Regions from separate parts of the Vibrio sp. YIC-376 genome, predicted to be linked through region 2. Evidence: predicted binding sites of a transcription regulator. Region 2 holds the regulator's gene; the other holds the start of a gene.
The links. The regulator PurR, encoded in region 2, represses purine synthesis genes. The targets are predictions, from matches to a motif close to TNANGNAAACGTTTNCNTNA.
Positions count from the first base shown of each region.

Region 1: a site for PurR is predicted at 2,706-2,725, ahead of WJM94_RS01150 (phosphoribosylaminoimidazolesuccinocarboxamide synthase). Genes of this name have one in related genera too.

Region 1 is NZ_JBBWFK010000001.1:259,301-267,400, forward strand. Features, by position in the region: gene WJM94_RS01145 (alkaline phosphatase D family protein) at 1-1,403, shown strand, start outside; gene WJM94_RS01150 (phosphoribosylaminoimidazolesuccinocarboxamide synthase) at 1,486-2,589, opposite strand; gene WJM94_RS01155 (SulA-like leucine-rich domain-containing protein) at 2,807-3,199, opposite strand; gene WJM94_RS01160 (hypothetical protein) at 3,611-3,796, opposite strand; gene WJM94_RS01165 (J domain-containing protein) at 3,973-4,941, opposite strand; gene WJM94_RS01170 (OmpA family protein) at 5,016-5,684, opposite strand; gene WJM94_RS01175 (DUF2786 domain-containing protein) at 5,896-6,591, opposite strand; gene ydiJ (D-2-hydroxyglutarate dehydrogenase YdiJ) at 7,177-8,100, shown strand, end outside.
Region 2 is NZ_JBBWFK010000011.1:26,275-34,374, reverse strand. Features, by position in the region: gene WJM94_RS18690 (TVP38/TMEM64 family protein) at 1-580, opposite strand, end outside; gene WJM94_RS18685 (TfoX/Sxy family DNA transformation protein) at 762-1,352, opposite strand; cyclic di-GMP riboswitch class I at 1,469-1,558, opposite strand; gene purR (HTH-type transcriptional repressor PurR) at 1,827-2,831, opposite strand; gene torD (molecular chaperone TorD) at 3,266-3,913, opposite strand; gene torR (two-component system response regulator TorR) at 4,179-4,892, shown strand; gene elyC (envelope biogenesis factor ElyC) at 4,985-5,770, opposite strand; gene cmoM (tRNA uridine 5-oxyacetic acid(34) methyltransferase CmoM) at 5,885-6,676, shown strand; gene mukF (chromosome partition protein MukF) at 6,679-8,016, shown strand; gene mukE (chromosome partition protein MukE) at 7,997-8,100, shown strand, end outside.

The sequences.
Region 1 (8,100 bases), on a different contig from region 2:
ACTTTACGGTAAAAGTCGACGTTCAAAACCTCAATCCAAATGCTCATTACTATTATCGCTTTATGGTCGGTGAGATTATGAGTGGAGTTGGAGAGACTAAGACATTGCCTGATGAAAGCGTAGAAAAAGCATCAATGGCTGTTGTTTCATGCGCGAATTATCCAGCAGGATATTTCAATGTCTATCGCGAGATTTTAAATCAGCACGAAGAAACGGCATTTGATGTGGTACTTCATTTAGGTGATTACATCTATGAATATGGCGCTGGTGGTTATGCCAGCGAAGATGCTGAAGCGTTAGACAGAGTCGCAAGTAAAGGCACGGAATGCATTACGTTAGATGACTACCGAAAACGATATGCTCAGTATCGCCAAGATACCGATCTTCAGGCTTTGCATGCGAAGTTACCAATGATTGCCGTATGGGATGACCATGAACTCGCGAACGATGCATGGAAAGAGGGCGCAGAGAACCATCAAGATGACGAAGGTAGCTTTTCTGAACGACGTGCCGCCGCCGCAGCTGCATGGTTAGAGTGGTTGCCTGTCAGAGAAAATAGCTATTCGAGCATGTTGATTTACCGTCAGTTTTCTTTTGGCAACTTAGTGAACTTGATGATGCTCGACACACGCCTAGTTGGTCGTGATGAACCTTTGGATTACTTTTCATTGAGTGAGCCAAGTATGGAAGCAATTGCGGGCTTAGTGGCCGAGTCTCGTAGTGTGGACAGAGAACTGTTGGGTACGGATCAGCTTGCTTGGTTGATTAATGAGTTCAATACTCACGATGCGAAATGGAATGTATTGGGGCAACAAGTTCTGATGGCTAAAATGGAGTTACCTAGCTCCGTCATGACAGCGATGTTCCAACTTTTTACTGCTACTGAGGAACAAAAAAACGAGGCTTTACTTGCAGTAAATACCGCTATCACGAATTATCTCACTGACCCAAGTTCAGATACGGTTTCTCTACCTTATAACCTGGATGCGTGGGATGGTTATTATGTAGAGCGTGAAAAAGTTTACCAATTAGCAAAAGCAAGCAGTGGTAACTTTGTATGTTTGGCGGGTGATACGCACAATGCGTGGACGAGTGCGTTACATGACATTTCTGGGGACCCTGTAGGAGTTGAGTTTGCAACAAACTCAGTCAGCTCTCCGGGTCTAGAAGAGTATTTAGAACTGGATCCAGTAGCAATTGCTCAGATGGAATACACCTTGCCGCTTTTGGTTTCAGAGTTACAGTGGGCAGACATTAAGCAGCGTGGATTTATGAGAGTGACTTTTACTCCTGAAAAGGCTCAATCCACCTGGTATTTCGTGTCTACTATCAAAGAAAAAGAGTATCAAGTCACGACGAAATCAGTGTCGACGAGCGACGGTGTTACGTTGGACCTCAGCTAATTCCTCTGATAAATAGATAGAAAAAAGTCCGCTTGAATGCGGACTTTTACTATCAGAACAGTTCTGAGGAATATCGAAAATGTTAGTCGATCAATCCATATTCTTTGCTTAGAACATCAATGATCTCGGCTTTCGGGTTTTCGCTCAGAACAATTGGTTTGCCAATAATCTTTTCTGCAATGCCCAGATAAGTTTTTGAAATGTCCATCAAAGACTCAACTGGCAGTTCATTGTCACGAGCAAGCGCTTCACGCTCAGGCATGCGTTCTTTGTTCAGCAAAATATCTGGGTCAGGGAAGTGGTTCAACAGGAACTGACGGAAACCTTCCTTCGAGTTTTCAACGATATTGCCTGCTTGGTATTCTTTGGCATCCCAAATACGAGAAGAATCTGGCGTGCCCACTTCATCCATGTAAATCAGTTTTTCATTACCAGCTGCATCTTGGACATAGCCGAACTCGAACTTGGTATCTACGAAGATCTGGTCAATAGCTTCTAGTGCATTGCTGATAACGTTAAAGCCTTCTTTCAATAGCTTTTCATACAGTGCGATGTCTTCTGCACTTGAGAAGTTAAATGCTTCAAAGTTATCCGCGATGTTTTGGCGTGTGATGTTAACATCATCCGCTTCAGGTACGCCCGGAATACCTTTTAAAATGCCTTTTGTAGAAGGTGTCATCAATAGCTCTGGAAGCGCTTTGTCTTTTTCAAGGCCTTCAGGAAGCTGAATTCCACAGAACTCGCGCTCACCGTTTGCGTATGCACGCCACATTGAACCAGTGATGTATTTACGGCAAATTGCTTCGATTTTAACTGGTTTTGCTTTCTGTACGATCCAAACAAACGGGTGAGGAATATCTAGAATGTGGCTGTCAGCCAAGCCGTTGTCTTTAAAAAGCTTAAACCAGTGGTTAGAGATCGCGTTTAATGCAGCGCCTTTACCTGGCACACCTTTAAGACCACCTTCACCATGCCAAATACAATCAAAAGCAGAAATACGATCGCTGATAACCATAATCGCCAGTGGCGCGTCTGGGGCTACATCGTATCCTTTTTCTTTGATCAGTCGGGCGCTGTCTTCTTCAGTTAACCAGTAAACTGAACGAACTTTACCGCTGTGAACGGGTTTGTGAGTGCGAATTGGCAGGTCGTCATTGACGGCAAGTACTTGATTAGCAAGGCTCATTGCGACATTCCTATCATCTTAATCAAACGTCATAAAGAGAAGATATTCAGCGAAGATTACCAGCTGAATAAATCGAATGTGGGCATCATACCAGAACTATTTTAACTCGCCAGAGAAAAAGCAAACGTTTGCTTAATTTATTAATTCTCTTAGTCGAAGGTAAAAAAATGCCCCCTGTAAAAGGAGGCTAGATGCAGGATGGATAACGTCGATCTTGTTAGTGATACTGGTTTAATCTGCCTTCGACGAAAAAGACTTCACATTGATAACGCTGGCCAATGTCACGCAACATGGATTGATTCATTGGAGCAATGTCGTTAGACGCGACGACCGCACTGGCGTTACCTGAACGAATCGCTTTAATTACAATTTGGACTTCAGAAAGCTGTTGAGAAGGCTTCATCTGAATGACGTTTTTACAACAAATATTGGAAGCAGTGAGCTGGTCAAAATTGGGACGAGGACACTCGGAAGTAAATAAGATCCATTGTTTCTGCTGTGAAAGTACAGCTAGCTTAGACAGAAGCTGATCAGAAACGTCCATAGGTTGAGTAGCTTGTGCGAGTACATTGTAACGTGAGTATGTTTGAGTTTGACCGTGTAGCTGCATCTTACTGTTCCTTTATACATGCTGTATGCTTATACAGTAGTTTGTTTTTGATGACCGATCAACTTGTTTTTATATAAATTGTGGCGACAGGTTTTCTATAAAGAGTTAGTGATATTATTTAAGTTGTTGATATATAGTCATTTATTATGAATTTTGATATGTATGATACAGGTTGCAAAATGTGAGGTGACCGGCAGTATTTAAACTGTATACAGTGAGAGTAACCAGTGTACGTACAGTATTAATCGGATGACTTATACAGTGCTTTTTCGAGGGGTATACAGGTAATTGGAAATGAATGGAGTGCGAAATCGTGTTGATAGCAAGTGGAAGTGGGCGAAAAAATACAACAAAAAAGCGCCTTTAATAAAGGCGCCTTAAAAAATCAGTTCCGTTGATTTGCTCTCTTACTCAACTTGTGTGTTGAGTCATTCGCTGAAGCATTTGCAATTCACCTTGGTTGAATAGGCGAACATCAATTTTCGCCATGTCATAACAAGATTTGCACGAGTGGTTATGTTTACCATCTAAATAGTCATGACGAGTGATAAGAGCAGTTTTTTTACACCAATCGCAGGTGCCTTCTACAGTGAACATTGATTTTCTCCCCACCTAGAATAATTCGGGTCTTTAGGTGCTATTTTTCACAGAGCATTATGACATAAATAAGAGATGAAAGTTAAATGTCTGTTAATTAAATTGAGAGGGAAATCGATTGCAGGTCACTATTTATAGGGGTTCAGGGATTGTCGATTCTGAGTTTTCTGTTGTTTTTACTGTTTTGTTACATTTTGTGTGATGGTTTTTAAAGCCTGATTTAGACGCTTCATTTCTTCTTCATTGCCGCGCGAATCTGGATGATAGATCCGGCACAGTTGACGATAACGCAGTTTTATCGCTTGAGCTTCAGGAATCGACTGCAGAGTGTAACCGAACATCGCACAGGCAAGCTCTAATGTACGGTGGTCTGATTCAGTTTTTGTTTTCTTATACTCTTTAAAGACCTTTTCTAATTGGCGTTTTAGCTGATTATTGATGCTTTCCAGTTCTTTTATTTTTGAGCTAAGCCTTTGTGTTTGGTTTGCGTCTTGAACTGATAGATGTTCACGATTTTGTTTGTGCATTCTATAACTGAGCAAACCAGCGCCAAGTAGTAGGCCTGAGATACCGATAGCCAGAAACGGTACAGTTAGCAATGTATTCTCTTTGTCCAAGTAGTTTTGCGGGATCACTTCTTTTTCCGCTCTTTTATCTAACTCATCGATCTCAGAGATCTGTTTGGCCCGTAACTGGTTAAAGCGTTGCTCCAGGAAATGGTGGTAAGCTACTTCTGCCTCTTTGTTTTTCTTGGCGGCGAGTTGATACCATGCCTCGATTACGTCATCGGTCGAGATGCCGTGTTGATGGCTTTGTAAAAAGTTGGCGAGTAAATAACCGTGATCTGCCGGGTCATCCACTGCTATCGAAGTAAGCCAGTAGATTGCCTGAGAATAGGAGACTGAACCGTTTAACCCTTGAATCAAATCTTTTGCTAACTGTTTTTGCGCGGGTATGAAGCCTTGGTTTGCAGACTGTTCTAATAAGTCGCGAACTTTTGATAAAGACTCTGACTCTGTGCTTTTTGCGAGTTGCGTAGCGAGTTCAAATTGTTTCGCAGGGGAGGCTGGTATTTGAGTGGCGAATACGTTGCCAGAGAGGCTAGCGCTTAAGGTTAAGCAAAGGACAAAGTGTCTGAAAGACATTGATATGTCAGGCCTAGAAGTTCTATCTAGGCCTGCTCCAGTAATTTTTATAATTACCTTATGGTGCTCTTAAATTATTTCAGAGGCAAGATTTGAATTTCAACACGGCGGTTACACGCACGACCTTCTGCTGTTTGGTTCGAGCAAAGAGGGTTACGCTCACCATAGCCACGTGCAATTGCACGGCCAGCAGCAACATTTTGTTGTACCAGGAACTGACGTACCGATTCTGCACGGTTTTCAGATAGAGATTGGTTGTGTGATTCACTGCCAGTGCTGTCGGTGTATCCATCAATCACAAGGCTTGTATCTGGGTATTCAACAAGAATGCGAGCAACACCACGAAGTGTATTGTGGATGCCATAATCTAGCTGGTAAGAGTCAGAAGCAAAGCCGATGCCATTTTCCATGCGAAGTAGAAGCTGGTTTTCGCCAACTCGCTGTACTTGTACGCCAGAGTTTAGCAACTCTTTGCGTAGAGCCGCTTCTTGCTGGTCAAAGTAGTAACCGATACCTGCACCTGTTGCGCCACCAGCAGCAGCACCAATCAGAGCACGCTGACGGCGTTCTTTCGCATTATCACCAGTTGCTAACCCGATTGCGGCGCCAGCAACAGCACCAGTTAGGGCACCTAGAGTGGTTGAGTTAGTTTCGTATTCACCAGTAGTGGCGTTTTGACGTTGAGTGGCTTGACAGCCAGTTAGAGCTAGCACTAGCGCAAGTGCAACAGACAGCTTTTTCAAGGGAAAATCTCCGTATAAAAGTGAGGCGAAACGCTGCTTTAGAATTAGAGTTAGATTATTAAGCAGTTTTTGTTGATGTTTGTTAGGCGAAAGTAATATGGAACCTGAAAATTGTAAGAATTCTCTTACTTAATAAGACATAAGGGGTTTACGGCCAAATAATCTTTAGGAGTTTGCTACGCAGTTAAAGTTATTTGACCGTTTTAGACACTTATTCTGAGTGATTTCCCAGCATCTTCCTAGCTTGCTTGCCACCGACCCCGCGGCTGACGGAAACTTTTCGACCTTTTTTTAAACCTACTTCATAGTCTGCAGTCAGATTTTTCATAGCTTCTCTGAGCTGCTTCTTGAAGGTCTCTCTGTCGATGTTTTTGAATTCCTTATCGATATAGTCATTGATTTTGTTTGCCGACTCTTCATCTGGAGAGATAACAGGCAGTTTTTCAATCGCGCCTTCTACCCAGCCAGAAACAAACGAGTTAACACGACGAGTAACTTCCAGAGAAGAGGTGCCACTGCCAGCAAAACTATTGCGGAACTGACCAGTACTTTCGTTCATTTCACGATAGATAATATCGAACGCGAACGCTGCGAAAATTGCGCGATCAGCTTCACCGATAAATTCGACGCGTTTAAGCCCTTTGTGATTCAGAAGAACCGCTTCAACGCCAAATTTGGTATTGATGCCACGAATCACGCGCAATATTGTAGAACTTATGTTTGCCGGTAAAAGATGGGAAGATTGTGTTTTCCCCATCTTGATAAACTCGATATCGTCTTTATGCAGACCATATTTGAGCATCAAACGGTGCGCCATCTTGATGGCATTTGCAGCCTCATTGACGTTGGCAGAGTTACCCAGTTCTAAACACTTGGCGATTTTTTTCAGAGCTTTTTGTTTATCCATCGACAACCAGTAACGAAAGCAGAAAATTAACGAAGTCAGACATATTACCTTTTTTGACGTAAAAACGAAATACGATGCGCATTTTAGTGCGGATAAAAATGGCCTCTGATAGTCCGAAGCTAGGTGTTTTGAGGACGTTTTCACAAGTCAGAACAAAGACACCTGAAAAGAATAAGAAAGGTGGTGATGTTACAAACCTAACTGCCCAACTGGTTTAGCAAGTCGTAGGTATCATCTTTAGGAGAGGGAACTCTGAGCTGTTTGACTGCCAACTCTTTACCTGTAGCTTCCAAGATATCATCTGGATTCTCGACTTCAGCGACTTAAAGCTCATACAGAAAGGCCATTTCTGTTTCAAAGTAAGGGATTAAGAGTCAAAAAATAAAGCATAAGTTTAAATATTGAATTGAGATTCTGATTTAATCGCTTTTTCAAATGTTGTAAAGTGATCAAACCCGAAGAAAATCACTCCACTCTAACTCCACTGCTTGTCTCGAGACTCTATCGAAAAGCAGCCTGAGGATTGAGTAAAATAATTAGATAACCCGCAGCTGATAGGATCAGCGTCGTAGGGGCAGGAAGCAAATGTTACCAAGATTACACTCGCAAACTGACGTCGACCCTCTTGTTCTGATTTTTTTAAAAGAGCTTGAACAAGCTGGATTCACAGGCGATATAGAAAGCCAATATTCAAGCCGACTAGCGGTGGCTACTGACAACAGTGTCTACCAACAGCTTCCTCAGGCTGTTGTCCATCCTAAAACGACTCAAGACGTTGCGCTAATAGGTAAACTGAGCAATCAAGAAAAGTACGAACGAATCACTTTTTCACCTCGTGGTGGTGGTACTGGTACAAATGGCCAGTCTCTGACCAAAGGCATTGTGGTTGATTTGTCTCGCCACATGAACAAAATACTCGAAATTAATGAAGATGAAGGCTGGGTTCGTGTTCAGACTGGCGTTATTAAGGACCAGTTGAATGATGCGGTGCGCCCGTTCGGTTATTTCTTCTCTCCGGATTTATCAACCAGTAACCGTGCCACCATTGGCGGAATGGTGAACACTGACGCCTCTGGTCAGGGATCGTTGAAATATGGTAAAACGTCTGATCATGTATTGTCACTGCAAGCCGTGTTCGCTGACGGTTCGATTTTAGAGTCAGATTTGTCTCATGGTTATCCAAAAGAGGGCGAGTTTGCGGCAACCGCACTCAACGTGACGGAATCGGTCTGTCGAGAAAAACGCCAACAAATCAACGATAAATTCCCGCCTTTAAACCGCTTCTTAACCGGTTATGATCTGAAGAACGCTCTCAATGAAGACGATGATAGTTTTGATATCACTCGTGTATTGTGTGGTGCCGAAGGCTCACTTGCTTTCATTACTGAAGCCAAATTGAACCTGACTCGTATTCCTAAAGTACGTACGTTGGTTAACGTAAAATACAACAGTTTTGACTCTGCGTTGAGAAATGCGCCACTTATGGTGCAAGCGAATGCAATGTCTGTA
Region 2 (8,100 bases):
CGATATCTGATACACTTTCAATGTTTGCCAATTGTGTACCTGCATTGAGATAAACGGCTGTCCCAGGGAGCATACCAATTTGGCTAGTGAGATAAAAACGGCCAACGGTCATCGGAGTTAATCCCATCAATAAATTGATCAGGAAAAAAGGAAAGACGGGAATCAAACGTAATGAGAGCAGATAGGACGAGCCATCTTTTTCGACACCTTCGTTGATCGCAGTGAGCTTTTTTCCGAACTTGGTTTGTACCCAGTCTCTTAATAGGTATCGGCTACTCAGGAAAGCAAGGGTAGCTCCGATTGTACTGGCAAAAGAGACCAAAACTAAGCTTGTCCAAAAACCGAATAGGGCAGCACCTAATAGAGTAACGACTGCTGCACCGGGAATAGAGAACGCTGCGACAGCGATGTAAGCGAAGAAATAGAGGGTCGTTGCAATAATAAAATTTTGTTCGATATAGGCATTCAGTGCCTCTTGTTGAGCTTTAGCGTTCTCCAACGTTAGGTGCTGGCTAAAATTAACGGCTAATAGAGTTACCGTTAAGAGCAGTATTAACCCAAAAATTAGCTTTTTGTTCATGTGCGCACTCCAGTTGGGCTACCCCTAGTTAAAAGTCTTAACAGATGTTCAGGAAAATGTGGTTTTTAATTTGTAGTTAATGGTTGTTGTTCAGACTAATAGACAGGCTATGACCTAAAAATATTTCAAAAAAAAACCGCAGGCTAGGCTTGCGGTTTTTAGAATAATATTTGAATACTTGTTAAGAAAGCGCGTTTTTCAGTTCTTCTCTTCGAGATTGAGGTACGACGCTCCAGTGAGTGCCGTTAATTGCGCCCTCTAAGGCCCAAAGAAGCTCAATACTTACCTTAGCTGAGTGGGAATCACGTATCGCTTTATAAGCGCTTAGTGCTCCTTCCTCTTCTAGCTGTTCTACTGATTCAATACCAGCTTTTTTTAGCATTCGTTCAGTAGCCAGCCTTAGGTTAGGCAAATCTTTCAATCTGTTAGGTTTACTACTGGCTTGTTGCTTTTTTTCTAATTTGGCTTGTGCTAACGACTGCTTTGCTACTTCTATCAAACGCTCGTTTGATTCCCATAAATCGTTGGAAATCGCGTAGTATTTAGTAACGACCGGAAACCCTCGCTTTTTATAAACGTAGGGTTTGAGTCCTTGCGTCTCGAAATTAGATGAAGTTTGTTGGTCTGCTCGTATATGAAGTTGATCATTCACAACTAGTGCAAACATCGTCTCATCAGCGAAAAGTCCAAAGCCACCAAACATTGAGCGCGACTTGATTGTACCAAGTGCCTCAAATAGCTTCATAGAATCTTTGAGTATCGGTTTATCCATGATGTGTTATCTCGGTGTAATTAACATTACGCCACCAAAAGTCAGGTCCGAGAGAATAGCAAATACATGCAGAAACAATGTCATTATAGGGTAAACTCATCATATGCATATTTGCCATCGGTAACCCCGCTACCTTCCATTTAATCAAATGGTTCAGGCCGGAAGCTTTGCGTCCCACCCTTTCGGATGGTTTGCCCTGTGCGTGACATGTCGAGAATACTTCGTCTCTTGAATTAACATCACATTTTAGCTAATAAAGTGTGATATTGGTTCAGGAAAATTCATTAAAATTATGCGTCGTGATGCATTTGTGAGGCAAGGGTTTTTTAATGAAAGGTATGGTTGTAAGAAAAGTATTACGCACAAATAAAACAGCAACTTACCTAATATTTAACTTTTTGATCGCTGATGATATTGAGTATAAGGCTTATGTTGAGACGAAAAATAAGCGCTCCGGAGAGCGCTTAATGTCAATTAATTGAGTTTCTTCACTGTATTTCGAACGACCAGTTCTGGCTGCATTTCAAAAATGCGTTTTTCGTGTTCTTTGTCTTTAATTCGTTCCAGTAGAATTTCGAATGCATTTTTACCGACACGACGTTTCGGTTGGTGAATCGTCGTGAGTGGTGGAGAAAAGTATTCGGCCAACTCGATATTGTCGTAACCAATCACGGAAACATCGTCGGGGATCTTAATGCCATTTTGTTGTAATCGGCTCATTAAGCCCAATGCCATTGTGTCATTGAAACAGAATACTGCTGTTGGACGTTGTTCCATTGCTGTAATTTTGTCTGCAACGAGAACAGCCGTATCGCACTCAAAGTTACCTTCAAGAATCCAATCTTCGTTTACAGGTATGTTCGCTTCTGCCATTGCACGGCGGAAGCCCATAATACGTTCTTGGCACGCTAGCTTTTCAAAGTGACCACTTAAGCAGGCAATATCAGTATGACCGTTGTCAATCAGATACTTGGTTGCGATATAGCCACCTTCTTCTGAGTTATCCATGATTTTGTCTGCTTGAGAGCTTTCTGGACCCCAATCCATGACTACTTTTGGAATGTCAGCGTGACGGTCAAGCATCTCTTTTAGCTCTTCCGTTAGGTCTGAACACATAACCAGGATGCCATCAACACGCTTTTCAGCCAGCATGCGAATGTAATCTCTTTGCTTTTCGTAGATACCGCCGGTATTACATAAAATAAGAGTGTAACCTTGACGATAACAGTAGCTTTCAACACCATCGATGACTTCTGAGAAGAATAGGTTAGTAGATTGAGTTACCAACATACCGATGGTACGAGTTGAGTTACATTTCAAACTACGAGCAACTGCACTCGGCGCGTAATTAAGCTCATCAACAGCTTTCATTACTTTTTCTTGAGTTGCTTCTGCAACAAAACGTGTTTTGTTGATAACGTGCGAGACTGTAGTAGTAGAAACGCCGGCTAATCGAGCAACGTCTTTTATAGTGGCCATAAATGGTGTCCTGTATCGAGCTACTAATATACCGTGGAGTATAAAACCTTTTGCTGAATGCTTTTTGTAAACTTAGCGCAACTAAAACGTTGATGCTGAGTATGATTAGCAGTGATAGCTCCGAAATCGGTAGAAGGTTTGTAGCAATACGGTTGAGTTGTCCTACCTTTTTCGACTGCACGAAGAAGAGATCGTCAACCTATTAAGAAAACACAAAAACCGCTTTATTTCAGCGGTTTACATAAAAATCATATTTAATCGTTTGCGTTCACATTTTAGCCCTATGTAGACTGGCTGGCAATAATTTCAGCAGCAGTTTTGTGTCTTTGAAGTCACATTTTGATTGCAAAAAAAAGCAAGCGATTGGAACTAGATTAGGGGCAAACGAATAAAAATGGGGAGCCTAAAAACAGGCTCCCAATAATTGGCGGCAATTATTCACCAAGAAGGTAAGTACTGTCCAGTTTACAAAATGCAATTAATAGTTGCGCGACGTTCGCGTAGAAGCCGAAATCATCCAGCTGCTTACATTTCGCTGCGAATTGTGGCAGCCACGATAAGAGTTGATGCACAATGAAGTCATTTTGTTTTGAGAAAGCTTCTTCCATATGCTTTTCCTGTTCAAACTCGTTGGAACGGATGATCATGTTTCCTAAAAAATCGAGTTCTACTGCTAAGTGATCGGCAGGTTCGTTGAGTTTGTCGTCCACTTGTACACCGAACTCAGCCATCAACTTCTCCATTTCCTCCGCTGGCTTATCATTAAGCAAACCGGTTTCACCAATGTACATAGAAGCGTAAGGCAGAGCGCCATACTTTTCTGTTTTTAAGAACAGTTCACAAAAGTCAGCAGCGAGTTCGAGCTGAGCGTCTTCACGATCTTGCAAGCGGTTCAGTGCATCTACCAGGGCATCAACGGAAGGTTTTAGCGATTCATTTTCACCTAAGCCAGCTAAAAAGCTACGAATTTCAACACTGTGGTAAGCTTCCAGTTCTTTGTCTGTCAGTTCTTTGGCGAACAAGCTAGAAAACCACCAGTAAATTTCGGCGCGTTTTTCATTAAAAGCTTTCACTTCTTGCATTTTAGGCTCCTGAATGATGCTTTATGTATAGCATCATAAAATCAATAACGGATGTCCTTTAAGTGTAATCAATTAAAATGAACAGCAATAACTACAACTATTATGTTTTATGGCCAAATGTGTCTGTTTATTAACAGTGTTCAGCAAGCTTGTTTTGAATCAACAAAAGCGTGAAATCTTGCTTTTTAATGTGCCAGTGACTAGAAATGTTAATAGTTATGAATAGAATACATCTCGGATAATAAAATGACAGAAAGTGGCGTAAATGAGCTATCACGTATTAGTCGTAGAAGATGATGTTGTAACGCGTAGTAAGCTTGCGGGATATTTCCAAAACGAAGGTTACACAGTGAGTGAAGCAGAGAGTGGCGCAGAAATGCGTGAAGTGCTGCAAGCTGGTGATGTTGACCTTATCATGCTGGATATTAACTTGCCGGGTGAAGATGGCCTGATGCTTACACGTGAATTACGTAGCCAATCGGATATTGGCATCATATTAGTCACAGGACGCACGGATAGCATCGACAAAATTGTTGGCCTGGAAATGGGGGCGGACGATTATGTCACGAAACCTTTTGAGCTCAGAGAGTTATTGGTTCGCGTTAAAAACCTGCTGTGGCGTATTTCAACCGCGCGCAATGGTTCGAGTAAATCGACAAGCGAGACGAATCAACAACACATTGTTCGTTTTGGTGAGTGGACATTTGATATTCAACGTCGCGCCCTAAGCCGCAATGGTGAGCCAGTCAAACTAACCAAAGCTGAGTATGAACTCTTGGTTGCGTTGTCCTCTTACCCGAATCAGGTCCTAAGTCGTGAACGTATTTTGAATATGATTAGTCATCGAGTGGATGCGCCTAACGACCGTACCATTGATGTCTTGATTCGACGTATGCGCGCCAAGATGGAGTTTGATCCCAAGAACCCACAAATTTTTGTCACGGTTCACGGTGAAGGCTACATGTTTGCTGGTGATTAAAACCCAAAAAACAGACTCAAGAAAAAGGAGAGCAGTTGCTCTCCTTTTTTGTTCCGTTAAATTACCTTAAGTAATGCACTCTGCGCATTTAGTTATTGAGGCTCTACCATTGGTGTCTCGCCAACCGTGTCTCTCAGGCGTTGCCAGATACTGCCAAGATACTCATGCCAGAAGAGCTCGGTTTGCTCTAAGTAACGAGCCTTTGGTGAGTATTTTTCCCAAGCTTGATTCACTTCTTCAATCGCCAGGAAGTTTGTAGGGGCTGGGATCGGTCTAATACCTGCTGCATTAAATTCATACAGTGCGCGGCTCATATGGCTGGCAGAGGTAACCAAAACGATTTCCTTTTGCTGGACAAACGCCGCAGCCTGACGTGCCTCTTCCCAGGTATCTTTCGCATCTTCCAATAAAATAATGTCGGATTTCGCAACACCAAGCGCCAGAGCAACGTTCGCCATCATACGCGCATGACTGATTTCGGAACCACCGTCATAGCCAGATAAAATCAACTTTGCGCCAGGGTACATTCGTAAGATACGAATACCTTCGCTTAGACGCATCAGTGCGGCACGACTTAACTGAGAAGTCGGTGGAATTTCGTCATCGATAACGTGGCCATTTCCCAATACCATGACGTAATCGATTGTGCCAGAAACTGGCAGAAATGCTTTGTGCTCACGCTCTAATGGCATAAGAAGCTTGGTTGAAACGGGTTGGAAGGCAACAAGGAAAATGCCAACTAGAGAGAATAATACAACGAAGCAGCCAGTTTTACGTTTAGTGGTAAAACTAATGAGAGCAAGGCCCAAGAAGCCTATCAGCAACAGTGCTGGTAGGGGCATCAGCAAGGCTGACATTACTTTTTTCAGCTCAAACATACACAAATAGTCCGAAAAAACATCAATTGATAATAAAAATGAGGGTACCCCTCTTTATTCCTGCTTTCCTTGTGCCAGAATAGCGGCACAATCCGTTATGATAACTCAGCAGAAGTGACAGAAGACCGCAATTTCGACGATATCGCCCACAAATTTGCAAAAAATATATACGGCTCCGATAAAGGAGAGATCCGCCAAATCATTGTGTGGGAAGATTTTCTACAGATTCTAAGTGAATTAGACGCTGAGCAGCAACCCCTTGAAGTATTGGATGCGGGTGGTGGTTTAGCACAAATGTCTCAAAAGCTTGCTAAGCTCGGACATCGTGTAGCTTTATGTGATCTATCTTCGGAAATGCTGCAACTAGCCAAACAGGATATTGAAAATAATGGTTTGCTTGAGCAGTATCGCCTGATTCATTCACCTGTACAGTCCATTGGCGAGCACATGGAAAGACAGGTGGATCTTGTTATGTTTCATGCCGTGATGGAGTGGCTGGTCGATCCTAAGATCGCACTCGAAACGGTATTGGAACAAGTTAAACCGGGGGGTATTGCATCAGTGATGTTCTACAACCACCATGGTTTAGTCTATAAAAACGTGGTGTGTGGCAACATTCCTCATATTTTGGACGGCATGCCTCACCGAAAAAGATTTAAACTACAGCCGCAAAAAGGATTGAAGCCAGAAGAAGTCTATCAATGGATAGAAGATGCTGGTTTCAGTATTTGTGGAAAGTCTGGTATTCGCTCATTCAGTGATTACATCGGGAATGTGCAAAATATGGGTGATTATCAGTTTGAAGATGTGTTGGCGCTAGAAAAACAACTTTGTAGACAAGAGCCATACCTCTCATTAGGCCGCTATATTCACGTGTGGGCCAAAAAGAAAGAACAACAGGAATAACAATGAGTGAGATGACTCTCAATGCTGCAGAACAACCTATTGATGAATTGGTTGGCTGGGTAAAGCAGCAAGATTTCTCGTTGAACCTGACCACAGAGCGACTGGCGTTTTTGATTGCCATCGCGGTATTAAGTAATGAAAGGTTTGACGATGAATTGGGTGAAGGTGAATTGCACGATGCATTCACTATCGTCACTCGATTTTTTGATGAGACGGGCGAAGCCTCTGCTTTTCGTGCAAACAATGCTATTAACGAGATGGTTAAGCAGCGTCTTATCAGCCGTTTTGTCAGCGAAGTGACCGACGGCGCGAGTATCTATCGTTTGTCTCCTTTAGCGATAGGCATTACTGATTATTACGTACGTCACCGTGAGTTTTCTAAGCTGCGCCTTTCTATTCAGCTATCGATGGTTGCTGACGAAATGGCAAAAGCGATTGAAGCGGCACAAAAAGGTGGCACGCCGGGTCACTGGAAGAAAAACGTGTATGGGGTACTTAAGTATTCTGTCGGCGAAATCTTCGACCAGATTGACCTTAACCAACGTGTTATGGATGAGCAGCAGCAATCTGTGAAACAGCAAATTGCCGATCTGCTCAACAAGGACTGGCGTGAAGCGATTAATAACTGTGAAGCGTTATTGTCCGAAACGTCCAGTACGTTGCGTGAACTTCAAGATACACTGCAAGCGGCCAGTGATGAGCTGCAAACTCAGATCTTAGACATTCAGGAGATTGTCTATGGCGATCCTGAGCTTGAGTTTATTGAAGAAGCACTGTTTGGTCTGCAAATGAAGCTGGACCGAATCACGAGCTGGGGCCAGCAAGCGATCGACCTCTGGATTGGCTACGACCGACACGTACACAAGTTTATCCGTACCGCTATCGATATGGATAAGAACCGTGCGTTCAGTTCTCGTTTGCGTCAATCCATCAAAGATTACTTTGATATGCCTTGGTATCTGACTTATGCAGATGCTGAGCGATTATCCGACCTTCGTGATGAAGCCTTGGTACTACGTGATGACGAAGTAACCGGCCAAGTTCCGATGGAAGTGGAATACGAAGAGTTTCAACAAGTCAATGATGAGTTATCAGAACGTATTGGTGAGATGCTAAAGGCTCATAAAGAGCAGGGCACACCAATCGACTTGAGCGTGGTGCTGAGAGATTACCTAGCACAACATCCATTTACTCATCACTTTGATTTGGCTCGAATTATTGTTGATCAGGCTGTACGTCTTGGCTATTCAGAATCGGATTATCAAGCGATTCAACCAGACTGGAAATCAATCAACGAATTTGGGGCAAAGGTACAAGCGAATGTCATCGACCGATACTAATGAATACATGCCAGATAAACTGGCAAAAGCAATTTCTAACCCTCTGTTCCCAGCGCTAGACAGCATGCTTCGAGCAGGGCGTCA